4 regions of the Bradyrhizobium sp. USDA 4516 genome follow, and region 3 is predicted to be linked to each of the others. Evidence: predicted binding sites of a transcription regulator. Region 3 holds the regulator's gene; each other region holds the start of a gene.
The links. The regulator LexA, encoded in region 3, represses DNA repair genes until DNA is damaged. The targets are predictions, from matches to a motif close to TGTTCNNNNTGTGTTCNG.
Positions count from the first base shown of each region.

Region 1: a site for LexA is predicted at 2,280-2,297, ahead of dinB (DNA polymerase IV). Genes of this name have one in related genera too.
Region 2: a site for LexA is predicted at 2,798-2,815, ahead of ruvC (crossover junction endodeoxyribonuclease RuvC). Genes of this name have one in related genera too.
Region 4: a site for LexA is predicted at 2,419-2,436, ahead of ACVI1L_RS34215 (single-stranded DNA-binding protein). Genes of this name have one in related genera too.

Region 1 is NZ_JBSRXT010000001.1:6,497,191-6,501,895, forward strand. Features, by position in the region: gene ACVI1L_RS29465 (hypothetical protein) at 1-216, shown strand, start outside; gene ACVI1L_RS29470 (hypothetical protein) at 305-1,408, opposite strand; gene ACVI1L_RS29475 (hypothetical protein) at 1,674-1,940, opposite strand; gene dinB (DNA polymerase IV) at 2,359-3,606, shown strand; gene ACVI1L_RS29485 (hypothetical protein) at 3,721-3,930, shown strand; gene pyk (pyruvate kinase) at 4,012-4,705, opposite strand, start outside.
Region 2 is NZ_JBSRXT010000001.1:4,150,054-4,154,758, reverse strand. Features, by position in the region: gene ACVI1L_RS19235 (metallophosphoesterase) at 1-148, opposite strand, end outside; partial or broken gene ruvB (Holliday junction branch migration DNA helicase RuvB) at 387-1,437, opposite strand; gene ruvA (Holliday junction branch migration protein RuvA) at 1,631-2,248, opposite strand; gene ruvC (crossover junction endodeoxyribonuclease RuvC) at 2,245-2,772, opposite strand; gene ACVI1L_RS19215 (YebC/PmpR family DNA-binding transcriptional regulator) at 2,945-3,691, opposite strand; gene ACVI1L_RS19210 (methyl-accepting chemotaxis protein) at 3,904-4,705, shown strand, end outside.
Region 3 is NZ_JBSRXT010000001.1:7,760,078-7,764,782, forward strand. Features, by position in the region: gene ACVI1L_RS35770 (HAD family hydrolase) at 251-883, shown strand; gene ACVI1L_RS35775 (molybdopterin molybdotransferase MoeA) at 903-2,114, shown strand; gene lexA (transcriptional repressor LexA) at 2,358-3,062, shown strand; gene ACVI1L_RS35785 (hypothetical protein) at 3,319-3,747, shown strand; gene ACVI1L_RS35790 (hypothetical protein) at 3,893-4,120, shown strand; gene ACVI1L_RS35795 (ComEC/Rec2 family competence protein) at 4,117-4,705, opposite strand, start outside.
Region 4 is NZ_JBSRXT010000001.1:7,447,350-7,452,054, forward strand. Features, by position in the region: gene uvrA (excinuclease ABC subunit UvrA) at 1-119, opposite strand, end outside; gene ACVI1L_RS34205 (outer membrane protein) at 493-1,152, opposite strand; gene ACVI1L_RS34210 (outer membrane protein) at 1,412-2,158, opposite strand; gene ACVI1L_RS34215 (single-stranded DNA-binding protein) at 2,608-3,102, shown strand; gene ACVI1L_RS34220 (DUF2306 domain-containing protein) at 3,362-3,760, shown strand; gene gyrA (DNA gyrase subunit A) at 3,984-4,705, shown strand, end outside.

The DNA of each region.
Region 1 (4,705 bases), 1.3 Mb from region 3:
ATTGACGACGCGCGAAGGAAAATTCTAGCTGAAATTGAAGATTTGCTTCGCCAAGCCGAACCCCATGCTGTCAATGCTGCCATAAGGAGGCTTGGCGCACTCGAATGGTACGAGCGTCGCACGTACTCCTGGCTCAAAAAGGAGGCCGGCCAAACGGAGCCTTTGACTGAACTGCAAAATTTGGCAGAACGAACCCAATTGGCAAGAGTGCCTTAACAATCCTCGAATTTTGATCTCGCCGGGGGGCGCAGATCCATACTTGCTGCTAGGCGCGAGTAACTTGAGATTACGAGTTGGGGTTCACTTAGTTCGGCATCAGCACGGCATCGATGCGGCGGCTGTTTCGTGTGCTGATGACGATGGCGCCGTTGCGGGTGGCGAATCTCGCACCGAGAAGCCGCGGCACTTTTTCCGTCAACGACGACGGCAGCGGAATCATTCCGCCGGTGACGGGATCGCCGACGTTGATCGGCGCGACTGCTGCGCCGGCCGAAGGCGCTGCCTTGATGTACTCTCTTATCAACTGAATCTCTTCACGCGAGAGGCTGAGCGCGGCCTGTTCGCCCGCGCCGTCAGGCAGCTTCTTTTCCGCCTCGGCCTTGTCTTGCGCATCTTGCTGCTGGGCAGCCTCGCGTCTTGCGACTTCGACCTGTTCGAGTCTGGTGAGGCGTTCCCTCAGCGGCGCGATCTCGCGTCGCAACGCGGTAATGTCCGACTTCAGCGAAGAGAGCTGACCAAGTGCAATCGCGGCGGCAACGCAAGCGACGACCGAGATCAGGCTGAGGCACGCTACCGCCAGCCCCGTCAATCCGCCTCGACGATCGGCACGACGATCCCCGACATCCTCCGCGGGTCGCCGTCGCCGCGCGGCGGCGAATTTCGGCTTGATCGTGCCGAGCAAGCTGACCAGACCGGACAGCCGCGCAGCCACCACCCGGTTCGCCTCTTGAAAGGCGCCGAGTGCAGGCGCAGGGACGACCGGAGAGTGCGCCGAGGGGATGCCGGGAGCGGTAGCCGAACGGCCCGCGCCGGATGGCTGGCGGTCGTCGTGGTCCTCGCGCGTCATACCGGGGAGCTCGAGATCAACGTCGTCGGGGCGGTCGATCGCAGTATCCGCAACGTAATGGCGCGTGTCGGTCGCAGCGGCGTCCAATCGTTCCGTTTCCTGTTGATCGGGTCCGTGTTCGATGCGGGCGGCTTCAAGCGAGCGCCACAGCGAGAGCCCCGAATCGGTGATCTGCAGGCCCGCGTCGTTGATCGATGCCCATCCCGATTGGAAGACGTCGGCATCGCCAAGCTCGGACGGCCGCTTCGACTGTGTGGCTTCATCGCCGGCCGCGATCATGCGCTTGACCTCGCGGCTTACCTCGTCGATCGCGATCCGCTGCCCGGGCCTTGCGGCCAGCACACTCAGGATCGCCAGATTGAACCTCATGCGGCGCCTCGCGATGCCCCATCAACCGGCCGTGCCGCCGTTCCGCTCCCCTGCAGGCGACGTGCGAGCCTCAGCGGGGTCGAAGCGGATCAATCATGCCGGCGCGGACGTCGGTCGGTCAGGGAGTCAAGCAAGTGTACCGGCTCGCCAAGGGGCAAACAATCCGGCACCAGACCTACGACAGATGGATAAGTCGGCCCGCAAACGACACGCGTCGGGATCGCGTTCGTTGCGCGCCTCAGAGAAACTCGCGAAGCCTGGAAAGCTCGATCACATGCTCGGGTGACAGCACGTCGGGGACGAGGGGAGGCTGCGACTTGGTCCGGATCTCGTAAAGATGTCGCGTCTTCTCGGGCTTGCCCATGAAATCCCGAATGCATTGGTCGAGCGTTCCGTTGACGACCATATAGGGCGCGCGATCCTCTCGCCTCGAGTTGTTGAGAGAAGGCCATTTGTAAAGGTGGGCCGCAGCTTGGAAGTCCACCTGATGAGATTGGTCGGTCATTGCAAAATATCTACCCGAAAAAGCCCTGCGCGGCAAAGTCAGCCGGCTGATGAGCGAGCTGGTGCGGCAATACGCGCAAGCTGCGGTCGTGCATCGCAGAAGCCGCCGTCATGCATCTCGAACGATCCGCCGATGTGCCTTGCGTTGATGCCTCGCAGCAACTCCCACTTCGATCTCCCGCGGGCCGAGATCGGGGGCGATCGGGCGAAGCCGGCTGAAGGGAGCGCCGACAGGCCCCTCGCGCGGCAAGCACGCGGCGTGGCAACGCGTGTTGACGACCCGGCGTCGTTCGCGGCGCCAGCGGCCGCGATGACATGCTGGATTGACTCGATTTCAGATTGTTCCTATTTTGTTCTATTGTCAATTTCCACGTCCGGAGATGGGCGGCTTCGGTCGGGTCAGGGATGAACGGGTCGAGATGGCAGCCGCAGCCACCATCCTTCATGCGGACCTGGATGCATTTTACGCATCGGTCGAGCAGCTGCTCGAGCCGTCGCTGCGCGGCAAGCCGATCGCCGTCGGGGGCGGGGTTGTGCTGGCGGCGTCCTATGAGGCCAAGGCCTTCGGAGTGCATGGCGGCATGTCGGGGCGGGAAGCGCGCCAACTGTGCCCGCAACTCGTTTTCGTCGGCGGCCATTTCAGCGATTACCAGCGGTTGGGTGACGCGGCCATCAAGGTGATCGGCGACTTCACGCCGCTGGTCGAGCGAATTTCGATCGACGAGGCGTTTGCGGACGTTGCCGGCTGCACTCACCTGTTCGGAACGCCTGCCGAAATAGCCGCGTCGATCCGGTGGCGCGTACGCAGCGAGCTCGGCCTTCCGATCTCGGTCGGCGTCGCCCGCACCAAGCATCTGGCGAAGATCGCCTCGCAGGTCGCAAAGCCCGATGGACTTGTCGTCGTTGATCCCGACGCCGAGCTGAGCTTCCTTCACGAATTGCCGGTCGAGTTGATGTGGGGAGTAGGGCCGGTCACGAGGACCCGGTTGGACGCGATCGGCGTAGCGACGATAGGTCAGCTCGCCAAACTGTCGGAACGGTCGCTGACGCACTTGCTCGGTCCGGCAGCGGGCGAGAAACTCGCCGCGCTGGCCTGGAATCGTGATCCGCGACAGCTCAAGCCACACCGGCGCGCACGATCGGCGGGGGCACAATCGGCGCTTGGCCGAAAGCCTGCGATCGAGCAAGTCATCCGGCCCACGCTGCTTCATCTCGCCGACCGCGTCGCCACGCGGCTTCGGGCGAAATCACGGCCTGGACGAACCGTGACGGTGCGCGTCCGTTTCGCCGACCTGAAGTCGGTGACGCGCTCGATGACGCTCGATGCGCCGGTGTGCACGACCATCGTGCTGGCGCGGCTCGCCGAGAATCTGGTGCGCGCGGCTCTTGCTGACCATCCCGGCGAGAAGATCATCTCGCTGCTGGCGATCTCGGTTTCGCATCTCGAGGAGCATTGGGATCTTGCACTGGAGCTTCCACTCGGACTGGAGGACGAAGCGCTTCGGCCTGGAAGTCGGACAGGGATGGCCCGCTGGGCGGCGGACCGTGCGATCGACAAGATCCGCGATCGCTTTGGCTGGGAGGCGATCGGATATGGTTCAGCGGCGCAGGAGGCGGTTCATTCGGTGCCCGACGCGTTTCGCAAGCTTGCCGAGAGAGAGCTCTAGCGTTCGCCGGTTCACGTATCTGTCACTGCATTAAGAAAAGGCAATTTGGAATCGCGCGCTTGTGAGTGGCGACCCTGTACGGCCGGCTTATTTTGAGCCCGCGGAGGGACAGCCATGAAGCACAGCGCCGAACTGATCCAGACGATGCGCGATGCGTTGGATGCGGTCATGGCAAGCGTACCGGCGGATCAATCCGTGTTCGGTCTCAAGGCCGCTGTTGCGGAATGCATCCTGCGAGCCGCAGCTCACGGCCAGACATCGTTCGACGGGCTCGTGACGTCGGCATCCGATCAGCTTCAGTCGATCATCTCGATGCTGACCTAGGCGATCGGGATGCGCGCGACCGTCGCGTTCGCCTTGCCGCGCGGTGCGCTGATGATGCAATCGCTCGGGCCGACGGTTCTCTCAGGGCAGCGATACGACCCGTAGATTGTTGGTCGTTCCCGCTTGTCCAAAGGGAATGCCGGCGACCACGACCAGCAGATCGCGGCTCGATGCAAACTGCTCTGCTTGCGCGAATGTGGTTGCGCGCTCGACCATCTCCTCATAGCTCTGAACGTCGTCGGAAAGCACGCTGTGAGCGCCCCAAAGCAGGCACAAGCGGCGGGACACTTCGCGGCTTGGGGTGATGGCGAGGATCGGGCGGCTCGGCCGCTTGCGCGCGACGCGTGCGGCCGTGGTGCCGCTCGAGGTGTAGGCCACAATGGCCGCGGCGTGAACGACGGAGGCGAGATCGGCCGCTGCCGTGGCCACGGCATGCGGTGGCGTCTGCTCTTCGCCGGGCTGGGTCGCCTCGACGATCGAGCGGTACATCTTGTGTTGTTCGGTGCTGCGGATAATGCGGTCCATCATCTCGACCGCCTCGCGCGGATATCGGCCTGTCGCGGACTCCGCCGACAGCATCACGGCGTCTGCGCCGTCATAGATGGCGGTCGCAACGTCGGAGACTTCCGCGCGCGTCGGCGTAGGGGCGGCGACCATCGAGTCCAGCATTTGCGTGGCGACGATCACGGGCTTCACCGCGAGACGGCAGGCCCGCACCAACTCCTTCTGGCGCCCCGGCACGTCCTCATGCGGGATTTCGACGCCGAGATCTCCC
Region 2 (4,705 bases), 3.6 Mb from region 3:
GAAAATCCGCCGGCCATTGCCGCGGTGACAGATCGTAGCGCGTGAGCGCGAGGCGGACGACCGGCTCGCTCAAGCCATAGGCCGCGGTCGAAGCGGTGGCGGCGGTCAATCCGCCGAACCCGCGCAGAAAATGACGACGTGAAATCATGGACGTGTGATCGGTGATGCCTGGCGCTTGTCGAAAACACTCTGGGCTATCATAGGCCCTTTGATTGGAGCGAAATTGGGCCGTGCTTGTGCAGACAGCCTGCAGAGATGCCGCAATGGTTAGCAGGCAAGGTTACCGGCGGCGCGACGCGCCGCATCAACACGTCTCTTCACGTCTTCGAGAGCGGAGGGCTTTTGTTCAAGCATGAAAACCGCTTCGCCCTCTTCCGGATCATGCGTCAGTCCTCGTCGCCATTGCTGCCGAACAGGCCGAACTGCGAGGGATCGCGGTTCGGCTCGGCGAGGCCGAGATGGCGGAAGGCGTGCGAGGTCAGAAGCCGGCCACGCGGAGTACGCTGCAGATAGCCGCACTGGATCAGATAGGGCTCGATGATGTCCTCGATCGCATCGCGCGGCTCCGACAACGCCGCCGCCATGGTCTCGACGCCGACCGGCCCGCCGCCATAGTTCAAGGCAATGGTGGTGAGATAGCGCCGGTCCATCGCGTCTAACCCGGCGCTGTCCACCTCGAGCGCGCTCAACGCCCGGTCGGCGATGCCGCGGTCGACGGAATCGGCGTCCGCCGCGGAGGCAAAGTCGCGCACCCCGGCGCAGCAGGCGGCCGGCGATGCGCGGCGTGCCGCGGGCGCGGCGCGCGATCTCGTTGGCGCCGTCGGCCGTCATGCCGATGTTGAGCACGCGGGCACCGCGGGTGACGATCTTCTCGAGCTCTTCCTCGGTGTAGAAGTTGAGCCGGATCGGAATGCCGAAGCGGTCGCGCAACGGATTGGTGAGCAGGCCTGCGCGCGTCGTCGCGCCGACCAGCGTGAACTTCGACAATTCGATCTTGACCGAGCGCGCCGCCGGACCCTCGCCGATGATCAGGTCGAGCTGAAAGTCCTCCATCGCGGGATAGAGCACTTCCTCGACCGCTGGGCTGAGGCGATGGATCTCGTCGATGAACAGCACGTCGCGTTCTTCGAGATTGGTCAGCAGCGCCGCGAGATCGCCGGCCTTCGCAATGACAGGGCCGGAGGTGGCACGAAAGCCGACGCCGAGCTCACGCGCGACGATCTGCGCCAGCGTGGTCTTGCCGAGGCCGGGGGGACCGACGAACAGCACGTGATCGAGCGCCTCGCCGCGTTTCTTCGCAGCCTCGATGAAGATCGAGAGATTCTTGCGCGCCTGGGCCTGACCGACGAACTCCGTCAGCGACTGCGGCCGCAGCGCGGTGTCACCGACATCGTCGGAGCGGCGTTCAGGCGAGACCATGCGCGAGGGCGTATTCATGATGCGAGACTAACACGAGATTGTTCTCCCTCTCCCCGCTCTTGCGGGGAGAGGGTTGGGGTGAGGGGCTGCTTCCGCGAGCGCAATGTGTGTCGAGACCCGTACCCACTCACCCGGATCGCATCTGCGATGCGATCCGACCTCTCCCCGCAAGCGGGGCGAGGTGAAGAACAGAGGCGCTCCAATCCACTGATCACTTCGACAGTTCCTTCAACCCCAGCCGGATCAGCTGCGCGGTCTCGGCCTTCTCACCGGCGCTGCGCGAGGCGGCGGCGATGGCGGCGGCGGCCTGCGGCTGGCCGTAGCCGAGATTGACCAGCGCCGAGATCGCGTCGGTGACCGGACGTGGCGCGCGGTTGTTGTCGATCGCGCCTGACAGTTGCACCACCGCGGGATCGACATCGGCAAAGCCTGGCGCCTTGTCCTTCAATTCGCTGACGATGCGCTCGGCGACCTTCGGCCCGACTCCCGGCGTCCGCGCCACCGCCGCCTTGTCGCGCAGCGCGATGGCGTTGGCGAGATCGGTCGGCGGCAGCGTGCCGAGCACCGCGAGCGCGACCTTGGCGCCGACCCCCTGCACGGTCTGCAGCAGGCGAAACCATTCGCGCTCATGATCGGTGCGAAATCCGAACAGTTTGATCTGATCCTCGCGGACATAGGTCTCGATCGAGAGCACGGCGGCGCCGCCTGGCGACGGCAACGCCTGCAACGTGCGGCCCGCGCAGTGCACCTGATAGCCGACGCCGCCGACGTCGAGGATCACATAGTCCTCGCCATAGGAATCGATCAGGCCCTTCAGCTTGCCGATCATAGGTTCGCCACCCTGAGCCGCAGCGCGGTGCTCTGGCGGTGATGCGCGTGGGTGATCGCGACCGCGAGCGCGTCCGCGGCGTCGGCGGACGGCGGCTCGGCTTTCGGCAGCAGGATCTTCAGCATCACCTGGATCTGGTTCTTCTCGGCATGTCCGGCGCCGACCACCGTCTTCTTGACCTGGTTCGGCGCGTATTCGGCGACCGAGATACCGAACATTGCGGGCGCCAGCATGGCGACGCCGCGCGCCTGGCCGAGCTTCAAGGTGGCAACGCCGTCTTTGTTGACGAAGGTCTGCTCGACGGCCGCCTCCACCGGTCGGTGGTCGGCGAGCACGGCGGCCAGCCCCTCATGGATCGCGAGCAGCCGGTTCGCCAGCGGCAGATCGTCCGGCGGTTCGACCGAACCGCAGGCGATATAGACGAGACGATTGCCTTCGGTCTCGATCACCCCCCAGCCGGTGCGGCGGAGACCCGGATCGATACCGATGATGCGGACGGGAGAGCGAATCGGCTGGGATGTCATGGGCTAGTGATACCGCCTGCGCCGGGAGAACGAAACACAAACGGAGCCTCATACCCGGGAAAGCACAATAGCCGCAATCGTCATGCGCGGGCTTGACCCGCGCATCCATCGATCAGAGAAGCCTTTGCTTTTTGATGGATTGCCGGGTCAAGCCCGGCAATGACAAAGCAAACTACCCGCCCATCTTCGCGATCAGTGCGTCGGACACCTCGAAATTGGCGAACACGTTCTGCACGTCGTCATGCTCGTTGAGCAGGTCCATCAGCTTCAGCAGTTTTTCGCCGGTCTCGTCGTCGACCGCGACGGTGTTCTGCGGCTTCCAGGTCAGCGCCGCCTTGCGCGGCTCGCCGAACTTCGCTTCCAGCGCTTTTGCGACTTCGCGGAAAGTGTCCTGCGAGGCGTAGACCTCGTGGCCGCCTTCGCTGGAGACCACGTCGTCGGCGCCGGCCTCGATCGCGGCGTCCAGCATGGCGTCGTCGGAGGCGACCTTGGCGTCGTATTCGATGATGCCGGTGCGGTCGAACATGAAGGCGACCGAGCCGGTTTCGCCGAGATTGCCGCCCGACTTGGTGAAGAAGGAGCGGATATCGGAAGCGGCGCGGTTGCGGTTGTCGGTCAGCGCCTCGACGATGACGGCGACGCCGCCGGGGCCATAACCCTCGTAGCGGATCTCGTCATAGTTCTCGCCCTCATTGCCCGCGGCCTTCTTGATGGCGCGGTCGATATTGTCCTTGGGCATGTTCTCGGCGCGGGCCGCGACCACGGCGGCGCGCAGCCGCGGATTCATCGCCGGGTCCGGGGTGCCGAGCTTGGCCGCCACGGTGATTTCGCGGGCCAGCTTGCCGAAAAGCTTCGACTTCTGGGCATCCTGCCGGCCCTTGCGGTGCATGATGTTCTTGAATTGGGAATGGCCGGCCATGCGACGTCTCTTCGGAGCTTAGGGTCTGAACAGGGATGGAAAACGCGGCCTTATAGGCCCCTCACGGTCAAAATCAAAGGATCGGCGGGGCCCTCCGGCGGAGGAATACTACCGCAAGCCGGAATATGAGGCACTTGTTAACCATGACTTCATGCCCGGGTGCGAGGATCGCCCCGTCCCGCCGCAACTTTCCACAGCCCCAAAGAGCCCACATGGCGTTCGGTTTGTTTCGAAAGCAAGTGCCGGAGCCGGCTGCGCCGGCCGTCGCGCCGCAGGTTCCAACCGCGGCCGCAGCCCCTGAGGTCTCAGCCGAGACTGATTCGGCCAAGGATTCATCCAAGGATTCCTCCAAGGAGATCCTGGAATTGCTGGAACTCGAGCTCGGCGCGATGATCCGCCAGCTCGAACGCGCCGCGAGCTCGGTCGCCGACGGCGCCGAGGCAACGGCTGCCAAGCTCGCTACGATCCGCGCCCGCACCGACGCGCTGACCGGCCGCAGCAGCGATGCGCAGAGCACCGCGACGACGTTCTCGCAAGCCGCCGACCGCTTCACCCACTCCGCCGAGGGCATCGGGGCACAGGTGCGCAGCGCGAGCCAGCTCGCCGACGACGCCGCGGCCGCGGCGCGCGAGGCCACCGCCAATGTCGATCGCCTGCGCGAATCCTCGGCCGCGATCGGCAACGTCGTCAATCTGATCGCACAGATCGCGCGGCAGACCACGCTGCTCGCGCTGAACTCGACGATCGAGGCGGCGCGCGCCGGTGCCGCCGGCAAGGGCTTTGCGGTGGTCGCAACCGAGGTCAAGGCGCTGGCGGTGCAGACCCAGAGCGCGACCGAGGAGATCACCCGCAAGATCGAGGCGTTGCAGAAGGACGCCACCGGATCGGCCGACGCGGTGCATCGCATCTCCCAGGCGATCGAAAAGATCCGCCCGGTGTTCGAGAACGTCAACGGCGCGGTTGCCGAGCAGAATGAAATCACCGGCGAGATGGGCCAGAACGCCGCCTCCGCCT
Region 3 (4,705 bases):
ACGACACCCGCCGTCGTCCCGGCGAAGGCCGGGACCCATTACCCCAAATCTCAATTGTTGCGCGACGCTGCGGCCACGATCCCGTTCCTGATCAAATGCGGTGGTTATGGGTCCGGCCTTCGCCGGGACGACGGTGGTGTGCGCGGGAACAGTCTCGCGATGAATGCAACGCCACGTACAATCCACACACCGGTCACTGAAATCGAGGACATTGCCGCCTGGCCGCCATTCTCGTACACGGTTTCATGCAATGACCTCGCAATTCACTCCCAACTCCGTCGACGTGCTGCTGTTCGATATCGGCCGCGTCGTGCTCGACATCAACTTTGACAGGGTGATGGCGCGCTGGGCGCAGCATGCCGGCTGTGCGCCTGCCGAGCTCGCCACGCGCTTTGTCGTCGACGACAGTTTCAAGCATCACGAGATCGGCCGGATCGACGACACAGCGTTCTTCGAAAGCCTGCGCCAAACGCTCGGCATCAACATCACGGACGCCCAGTTCCTCGAAGGCTGGAACGCGATCTTCACCGGCGAGATGCCGGGCATCGCCCCGCTGCTCGCGGCGGCCGCCAAGCGGATGCCGCTCTACGCCTTCTCCAACACCAATCCGGCCCATGTCGCGCATTTCTCGGTCACGCACGCCGAGCTGCTCAGCCATTTCCGCAACGTCTTCCTGTCCTCGAGCATCGGCTTCCGCAAACCCGACGCCGAGGCCTATGATCATGTGGTAAAAGCCATCGGCGTGCCGGCGTCGCAGATCCTGTTTTTCGACGACCTGGCCGCCAATATCGAAGGTGCGCGGGCGCGCGGCCTTCATGCTATCCACGTGACGTCGACGGATGACGTGGCAAGGGCTTTGACCGCACTTGGTATTGAAACTTAGGAATTGAGGAGCTCTGAGCGTGGCCCTGATGCCGGTTGCCGATGCCCTGTCCGCCGTCCTCGCCGGCGCCGAACCGCTGCCGGAGGAGATGGTCGCGCTCGATGCCGCCTACCACCGCACGCTTGCGCACGACCTCGCGGCGCTCCGCACCCAGCCGCCGCAGCCGATGTCGGCGATGGACGGCTATGCAGTGCGCGCCGCCGATGCGGCCGATCTAAAGGCCCGGCTCAAGGTGATCGGCGAAGTCGCCGCCGGACGGCCGTTCGAGCGGACGGTCGGCGCCGGCGAGGCGGTGCGGATCTTCACCGGCGGCGTGATCCCCAATGGCGCCGACGCTGTGATCATCCAGGAAGACACCGCCGTCGACGGCGACCACATCACGATCTCGGAGGCCGCCAGCGTCGGGCGGCACATCCGCCCGGCCGGGGTCGACTTCCGTGAGGGCGAGGTGCTGCTCGCCGGCGGCAGCCGCCTGTCCGACCGCGCGCTGTCGCTGGCGGCCGCCATGAACTATCCGGAACTTGCGGTGCGCCGCCGCCCGAAGGTCGCGGTGCTGGCGACCGGCGACGAGCTGGTGATGCCGGGCTCGCAGCCCGGTCCCGGCCAGATCGTCTATTCCAACGGCTACGCGCTGCGGGCGCTGGCGCGCGCCGAAGGCGCCGAGACCCTCGACCTCGGCGTTGCCGCCGACACGGTAGAGGCGACCACGGCGGGCATCCGCCGGGCACGCGAGGCCGGCGCCGATGTCCTCATCACGACAGGCGGCGCCTCGGTCGGCGACCACGATCTCGTCAAGCGGTCGCTGGAAGCCGAGGGCGTCGAGATGGCGTTCTGGCGGATTGCGATGCGGCCCGGCAAGCCGATGATGCATGGCCGGCTCGGCGCGATGCGGGTGATCGGTCTGCCCGGCAATCCGGTGTCGTCCTATGTCTGCGCCTTCCTGTTCCTGGTGCCGTTGATTCGGGCGCTGAGCGGCCGGAAAGTGATTCATCATCGCCGCGCGAGCGCCCTGCTCGGCCGCGACCTCGCCGCCAACGACCAGCGCGAGGACTATCTGCGTGCGCGGCTCGAAGCGCGCGAGGACGGCACGCTGATCGCAACGCCGGTGACGCAGCAGGACTCGTCGCTGCTCGGGAATCTCGCTGCGGCACGGGCACTTCTCGTGCGTCCGCCGTTTGCGGCAGCTGCCGTCAAGGGCAGCGAATGCGAGATTCTGACACTGCCCGAATAGGGTTTTCGCGCCCCGCCGATTGTGCGTTGCCCGACGCGTTCACCGGAAATTAAGTGGTTGCGGAACACATATCGAACATATAGTGTCCGTTCATGATTTGTTTCGAGTACTGGTGTCTACAATCGGGAAGCCGCGTGGAAGCAGGTGCATCGAGCACATGCTCCTGAGGTCAGGCCCGGCCTGCAGGCCCCACCAGAAGAGTCTCGGAATCGAACGACGCTATCAACCGGGGGAATACTCGAGATGCTCACGCGCAAACAGTACGAACTACTGCGTTTCATCAATGAACGTCTGAAAGAGGCCGGCGTACCGCCCTCCTTCGACGAGATGAAGGATGCGCTCGACCTGCGCTCGAAGTCCGGTATCCACCGCCTGATCACTGCGCTGGAGGAACGCGGTTTCATCCGCCGCCTGCCGAACCGCGCCCGCGCCATCGAGGTCATCAAGCTGCCCGAACTCTCGGCCGGCGGCGGCAACGGCCGCCGCGGCTTCACGCCCAGCGTCATCGAAGGCACCCTCGGCCGGCGCGCCAGCACGCCGCCGATTGCCGAGGACGACGGCAACCGTCCGGTCGCGGTCCCCGTGATGGGCCGGATCGCCGCCGGTACGCCGATCGAGGCGCTGCAGACCCGCAGCCACACCATCAGCGTGCCGCCCGACATGCTCGGTGCCGGCGAGCACTATGCGCTCGAGGTGCGCGGCGACTCGATGGTCGATGCCGGTATCCTCGACGGCGACATGGCGCTGATCCAGCGCAACGACGTCGCCAATACCGGCGACATCGTGGTGGCGCTGATCGACGAGGAGGAAGCCACCCTGAAGCGCTTCCGCCGCCGCGGCGCATCGATCGCGCTCGAGCCGGCCAACACCGCCTATGAAGTGCGCATCCTGCCGCCGAACCGGGTCCGCATCCAGGGCAAGCTGATCGGCCTTTATCGCAAATACTGAATTGCAAATACTTGCGGCGGCCGGGAACGAGCAACACGTCGGATCGTTCCTTGCATGATAGTGTAGCGTACGGCCTGCCCGATGCGCTCCGATACCTCTCGCGCAGCGTCGCGTGTTTGTGATCGGAGCGATCTCGGACCAGTCGTACAATCGCCCAGAAACGAGCAGACGCTCGTTCGCTATCGTCCACTCTGGTAGAGGCCCTAATGCCTCAAGGAGAGGCACGGGTCGCTACCTCGAAATGAGGAGCCATCCGATGTGTGACTATAGTCTGCACGCCGTGGCATCGCGCCCCGCCATTGTCGGAGAGACGCTGATCACGACGACGTTCCGCGGCACGTCGACCCGCGGCTTTGCTTCGGAGAATGACCCCACTGTCGCGGTCTGCATGCTGCCGGGCACCGAGCTCGCTTTCGCCGAGAACGTTCGCTACGACAGCCGCTGGATCTGGACCAAGACGCTGAACTATCGCGTCGGCGTGTTCAACGAAGTCGAGCCCGACGTGCCTGATCGGCATCATGACGCGGTCGAATTCCCCGACGGCAGCCATGTGCTGGTGACCCAGCTGGTCGAGGGACAGCGCGTCAGCGTGCTGCAATTGCCGGCGCTGCATCCGCCGGTCGAGCAGAAGCCGAAGGTTGTGGAGCGGCGGCCCTCCGCATTCGCAACCCTGTTTTTGGGTTGAGCGCATCGTCGCCGCGGAATGAGCTGTTCGGCGGCGGATGACCTAAGCAATTTCGGGCGACCCCGGACTCCCGCTTCCGGGGCGCTGAAGGAGATTTGCGTCGGCCGGCACCTTGGCGCATCATCGGGCACGGAGGACGTGCGCGGTGGTCGATAAGGTCACATGGCAAAAGGCTGGACGCGTCACGGAACCGGGCCGCTACATGTTCCGGTTCGGTTGGCTGACGGTAACGGCCGACGACCTGAAAGTCTGGGAGCAATTTCCCGAGGCTTCCTTCACCCTCGTCAAGAAGCCCGACGCCGGCCCCGACTCCGACGAATACCATCTCGGCCTGTTCGAGCTGCCGAGCGGCCCCTCGCCGGACCACGGCTAATCATCACCCTGCAGATCGGTCTCGGCCGGCGTCGCATCCACCGCAGGCCGCGGCGCGGCGGCGGGCGCGCGCAGCGTCGTTTCGCTCTCGCCGTCGCCGGGAACCGCCGGCGACCACGGCCGGTCGATCCCGCCGGGCTTGACCGCATCGACGGCGTAGCCGTCCCTGATCCTTCGCAGCACCAGCGCGCCGTGGCGGCGCAGCCGCTCGGCATCGATCACCGATGCCGCGCAGCCCTGCGGCGCCGGCCGCGCCGTCACGATCAGGGCTGCGCGCTCGCAGTCGTCCGCCAGCGCCTCCGGCCGGGTCGCCAGCGCGACGAAGGCGCCGCCGGGTCCCTGGGTCACGCAGCCGCCGGCATCGCACGAGACGCCCTCGCCGAGCGACGCATCGGTGGCGGTGCGCGCGTCGGCGTCCGCCGCCAGCCACTCCTTGACCAAAAATGCATCCTTGGCGCTCTGCATCAGATGCAGCCGTCCATCACCGCCACGCACCGCGACATTGCGGCCGTCGCCCGAGATCAGCACGTCCGGCTGCGGCACCCTGAGCGCCCAGACCGAGGCCACCAGCAGCAGCACCGCACCT
Region 4 (4,705 bases), 310 kb from region 3:
TCGCGGGGAATCTCGACGTCGATGTTCTTCAGATTGTGTTCGCGCGCGCCACGGATCGTGATGGCGCGCGATGAGGAGCTGGCGTTCTGTTGGCGCTTCGCCTTGAGCACTTCATCCATAGCGACAGTTCCGGGCGCATGCTTGGCGCCTTTTGGGCGCGCATCGCCGGTGATGCCGGGACCTTGCGCCGATGGGGTGTGAAGACTGGAACGTAGGAAGAACGGTGGACAATTTCCAGTGCTGAGTCGCGTCCATCAACGGATAGTTTGCCTGATGGCAGCAGCCGTCAGCAGCGCCGGTTCCGCTAGAGCCGTTTCCCGCTTCGATGGGATCGGAACGGGAGCTCTGGATTCCTGCTGTGACGCGTTTTCTTGACACGAACCGGAATCCACTTCGCTCGAAAACGCGCTTACGCAAAAAGGCCGGCGCTAGGCCGGCCTTTCAGTGCGATCTGACCGCCGATGGCGGTTAGTAATTCGCTCAGTACTTGTCTCAGTACTTGGCGACGATCGGGCCGCCGAAGTGATAGTTGACGCCGAACTGGGCGCTGTGCAGCTCGAGCGTACCGGACGGCACGCCGAAATAGTTCTCGCTGTCGAGGCTGCGATACAGGTATTCGCCCTTGATCGACCACTGCGGCGCGATGAACGCCTCGACGCCGGCGCCGACGGTCCAGCCGGAGTGAAAGTTGCTCTGCGAGGCGGTCACGCCGAGCGCGGTGACGCTGACCTCGTTGTTGGCCCAGGCGTAACCGCCGGTGCCATAGAACAGCACCTTGTCGACGGCGAAGCCGAGGCGGCCGCGCACGGTGCCGAGCGAGTCGATCTTGCTGCGGGCGGTGACGCCGAGCGCGGAGACCGATGCGTCGATGTCAGCGCCTGCGGCGTCGACCTCGAGGCCGTACACGATGTTGCCGGCTTGCCAGTTGTAGCCGATGGTGCCGCCGCCGAAGCCGCCTTCCATGCTCGGGGTGCCGGAGTTCTCGCTGGCGTAGCCGCCGAAGCCACCGACGTAGAAGCCGGTCCAGTTGTAGATCGCGGCCGGCGGCGGAGCCTTCACGTAAGGCGCGCGTGCCGCCATGTCGGCGGCCATTGCCGGTGCAAAAGCGCTCAGTGCAAACATGCCGGCCGAGGCCAGCAAAACAGTCCTCATTTTCAAAGTCCCAGTCCCATTTTCTTGTTGTCCCTTCAGATATCTTGAAGAGAGCGTCACAGCAGTGTCGCGTGACGTGCTGGTGCTTCTACAGAGAAATGCCGGAACGTGTGTATCCGCGAAACCACAACGCACCGAAAACGGCCCCCGGTGAGGTGCGCGTGCACACGCAACGAAAAAGCCGGCGCACAAACAGGCGCGCAAACAAAAAGGCCGGCGCGAGGCCGGCCTTTCGTCTGGATCAATCGGCCTGGCGCGATCAATAGCGCGCGACGACCGGACCACCCCACTTGTAGTTCACGCGGACGGTAACGAGGTCGACGTCCTGGCGATCGCGGATGGTGCTGTTCAGCGTGCCGTTGGGGGCGATCAGGTTATAGGTCTTGTCCTGCATGAACAGGTGGTCGTATTCGATGCCCGCGGTCCAGTTCGGCGCGAAGCCGACCTCGATGCCGGCGCCGACGGTGCCGCCCCAGCGGGTGTCGCTGGCGCTGCCGACCAGCACGCCGGTTGGGGTGAAGTAGGTGTTGAAGCGGTTGTCGGTCAGCGCCGCGCCGCCCTTGGCGTAGAGCAGCACGTTGTTGACGGCGTAACCGATCTGGCCGGTGAACAGGCCGAACGCGTCGATCTTGGACTGGTTGGTGAACAGGCCCGGGAAGATCGCGCTGTTGTTGCTGCCCTTCAGGTCAGCCCAGTCGCCCTGCGCTTCGAGGCCGAACACCCAGGCGCCAGCCTGCCAGCGATAACCGATCTGGCCACCGGCGACGCCGCCGGTTGCATCATGGCAACCATCTGATGCGAGGAAGATGCCGGCCGGGAGCTGGTCCCAGCAATTGTGGCTCGAGCCCCAGCCGCCGTTGGCGCCGATGTAGAAGCCGGTCCAGTCATAGATCGGGGCAACCACGGGCGGCGGCGCCTTGGTGTACGGGCGCGCAGCGAGATCGGCAGCCGCGGCAGGCGCAGCAAACGCAATCAGAGCAACCGTACCGAGCAAAAACTTCTTCATTATCAATCCCCCAGCACCCCGATCGGCTTCCAAACGGTCCCGAAGCACGATCCCAGACGCGAGCGCCCGCGCCATGGTTGGAGCTATACGCTGATTCAACCGCAAACGCAGTCTCCCAAATGCAACACTCGCGGGAGAAGTATCGATAAGGCAAGCTGCTGATTTGTTTGTTGTTTTCCTAAATCTTGCTGCCGAGCGTCGGCCTGCACCGAGATCGACTGCCGCTCCGACGGCACTGGCCGCTTCTACGGATGGTTGTGGCGAACAAAACTGGAACGACGCCGGATCCGATGCTATATCTCGAATATCGTGGATAACCGGCGCGACGGCAAAGGCGGCGAGCCGGCACCGGCGTATAGGGTCATCCACGACGCCTGCGACGTAAGTGGCGAAGGTTGAGAGTGGCGGCCGAATGTCCGGACGCCCGGTTTTTGAGTGGAGATGATGCGATGGCGGGAAGCGTGAACAAGGTGATCCTGGTGGGAAACCTCGGCAAGGATCCGGAAATCCGGCGGACGCAGGACGGCCGTCCGATCGCAAACCTTTCCATCGCCACCTCGGAAACCTGGCGCGACAAGGGCACCGGCGAGCGCAAGGAAAAGACCGAGTGGCACCGCGTCGTGATCTTCAACGAGGGCCTCTGCAAGGTCGCCGAGCAGTATCTGAAGAAGGGCGCCAAGGTGTACATCGAGGGGCAGTTGCAGACCCGCAAATGGACCGACCAGAGCGGCGTCGAGAAGTACTCGACCGAAGTCGTGCTGCAGGGCTTCAACTCCAACCTCACCATGCTCGACGGGCGTGGCGGTGGGGGCAGCAGCTTCTCCGATGATGGCGGCAGCGATTTCGGTTCGGCCGGACCGGTCAGCTCGGCGCCGCGCCGCGCCGTCGCCGCGGGTGGTGGCAGCAGCCGCAACAGCGACATGGACGACGACATCCCGTTCTGAGCAGCGGTCGCGCTTCCGTCGATTCCGTCAGGCGCCGTTCCGTGAAGATCATTTCCCGGAACGGTCGTTGCGATCGGCACCAGCAATTTCCTCGTGTGGAATATGAGGATAACCCGGTAACTCTCTGTCAGAACGTCGGTGGTTCGACGTAAAGGGATGCGGGTTCCCTGGACTTTGACACAGCCTGATGTAAATGATATTTACATTGGCCTGCGGCATTTGATGCTTGGCCGCGAGCTTCACCCGAGGGCCGGCCATCATGAGCCTCGCGCCATTGCTCGACACCGCGCCTGCGATCCCGCTCCACGCCTTTGCCGCGATGGCCGCCTTCGTGCTCGGCTCCATCCAGCTCGCCGCCCCCAAGGGCACGCTGCCGCACCGGACCCTGGGCTGGATCTGGGTGATCCTGATGCTGGTGGTCGCCGGAAGCTCGTTCTGGATCCATCAGATCCAGCTGGTCGGTCCCTGGAGCCCGATCCACCTGCTGTCGATCTTCTCGCTCGCCATGCTGGCGCTCGGCGTCACGGCCGCACGGAGCCACAATGTCCGCCGCCACAGGTTCATGATGATCGGCATCTTCTTTGGCGCACTGCTCATCGCCGGACTGTTCACCTTCATCCCCGGGCGGATCATGCACGCGGTGGTCTTCGGCCACTGACGGGAGAGACAAGTAGCGAATGGCGGGTGGCGAATAGGGGATTTTTCCATTGCTGTTCGCCATTCGCCACGCGCTTCCCGACCAAGCCGTGGGAACCTTGGCGCTCCCCCGTAAGTGCATGAAAAAACGAACGGAAAAACGGCTTGCCGGAGCCGCGCAAGGGTGGTTATCAGGCCTCCGATGGGCTATATGATTCCCCAGTAGAACCGACCGGATTTCCCCTTTGTCCGATAACGACGACCACAAGCCCGGCGAGCCGCCGGGACCCTCAGATATTCGTCCCGTTTCCATCCTCGACGAGATGAAGAAGTCCTATCTCGATTACGCGATGAGCGTGATCGTGTCGCGTGCGCTGCCCGATGCGCGCGACGGGCTCAAGCCGGTGCACCGGCGCATCCTCTATTCGATGCATGAGCAGGGACATACGCCGGACAAGAAATACGTCAAATCCGCCCGCGTCGTCGGCGACGTGATCGGTAAATATCACCCGCATGGCGACCAGTCGATTTACGACGCGATGGTCCGCATGGCGCAGGATTTCTCACTGCGCGTGCCGCTGATCGACGGCCAGGGCAATTTCGGTTCGGTCGACGGCGATCCGCCGGCCGCCTATCGATATACCGAAGCGCGGCTGACCCGGGCGGCGCTCGCAGTGCTGGCTGACATCGACATGGAGACGGTCGATTTCCAGCCGAACTACGACAACTCCGAGAAAGAGCCGTCGGTTCTGCCGGCCCGGTTCCCGAACCTTCTGGTCAATGGCGCCGGCGGCATCGCCGTGGGCATGGCGACCAATATCCCGCCGCACAATCTCGGCGAGGTCGTCGACGCCTGCGTGGCGCTGATCGACAATCCGGCGCTCACGATCGACGAACTGATTGACATCATTCCCGGACCGGACTTCCCGACCGGCGGCGTCATCCTCGGCCGTCAGGGCATTCGCAG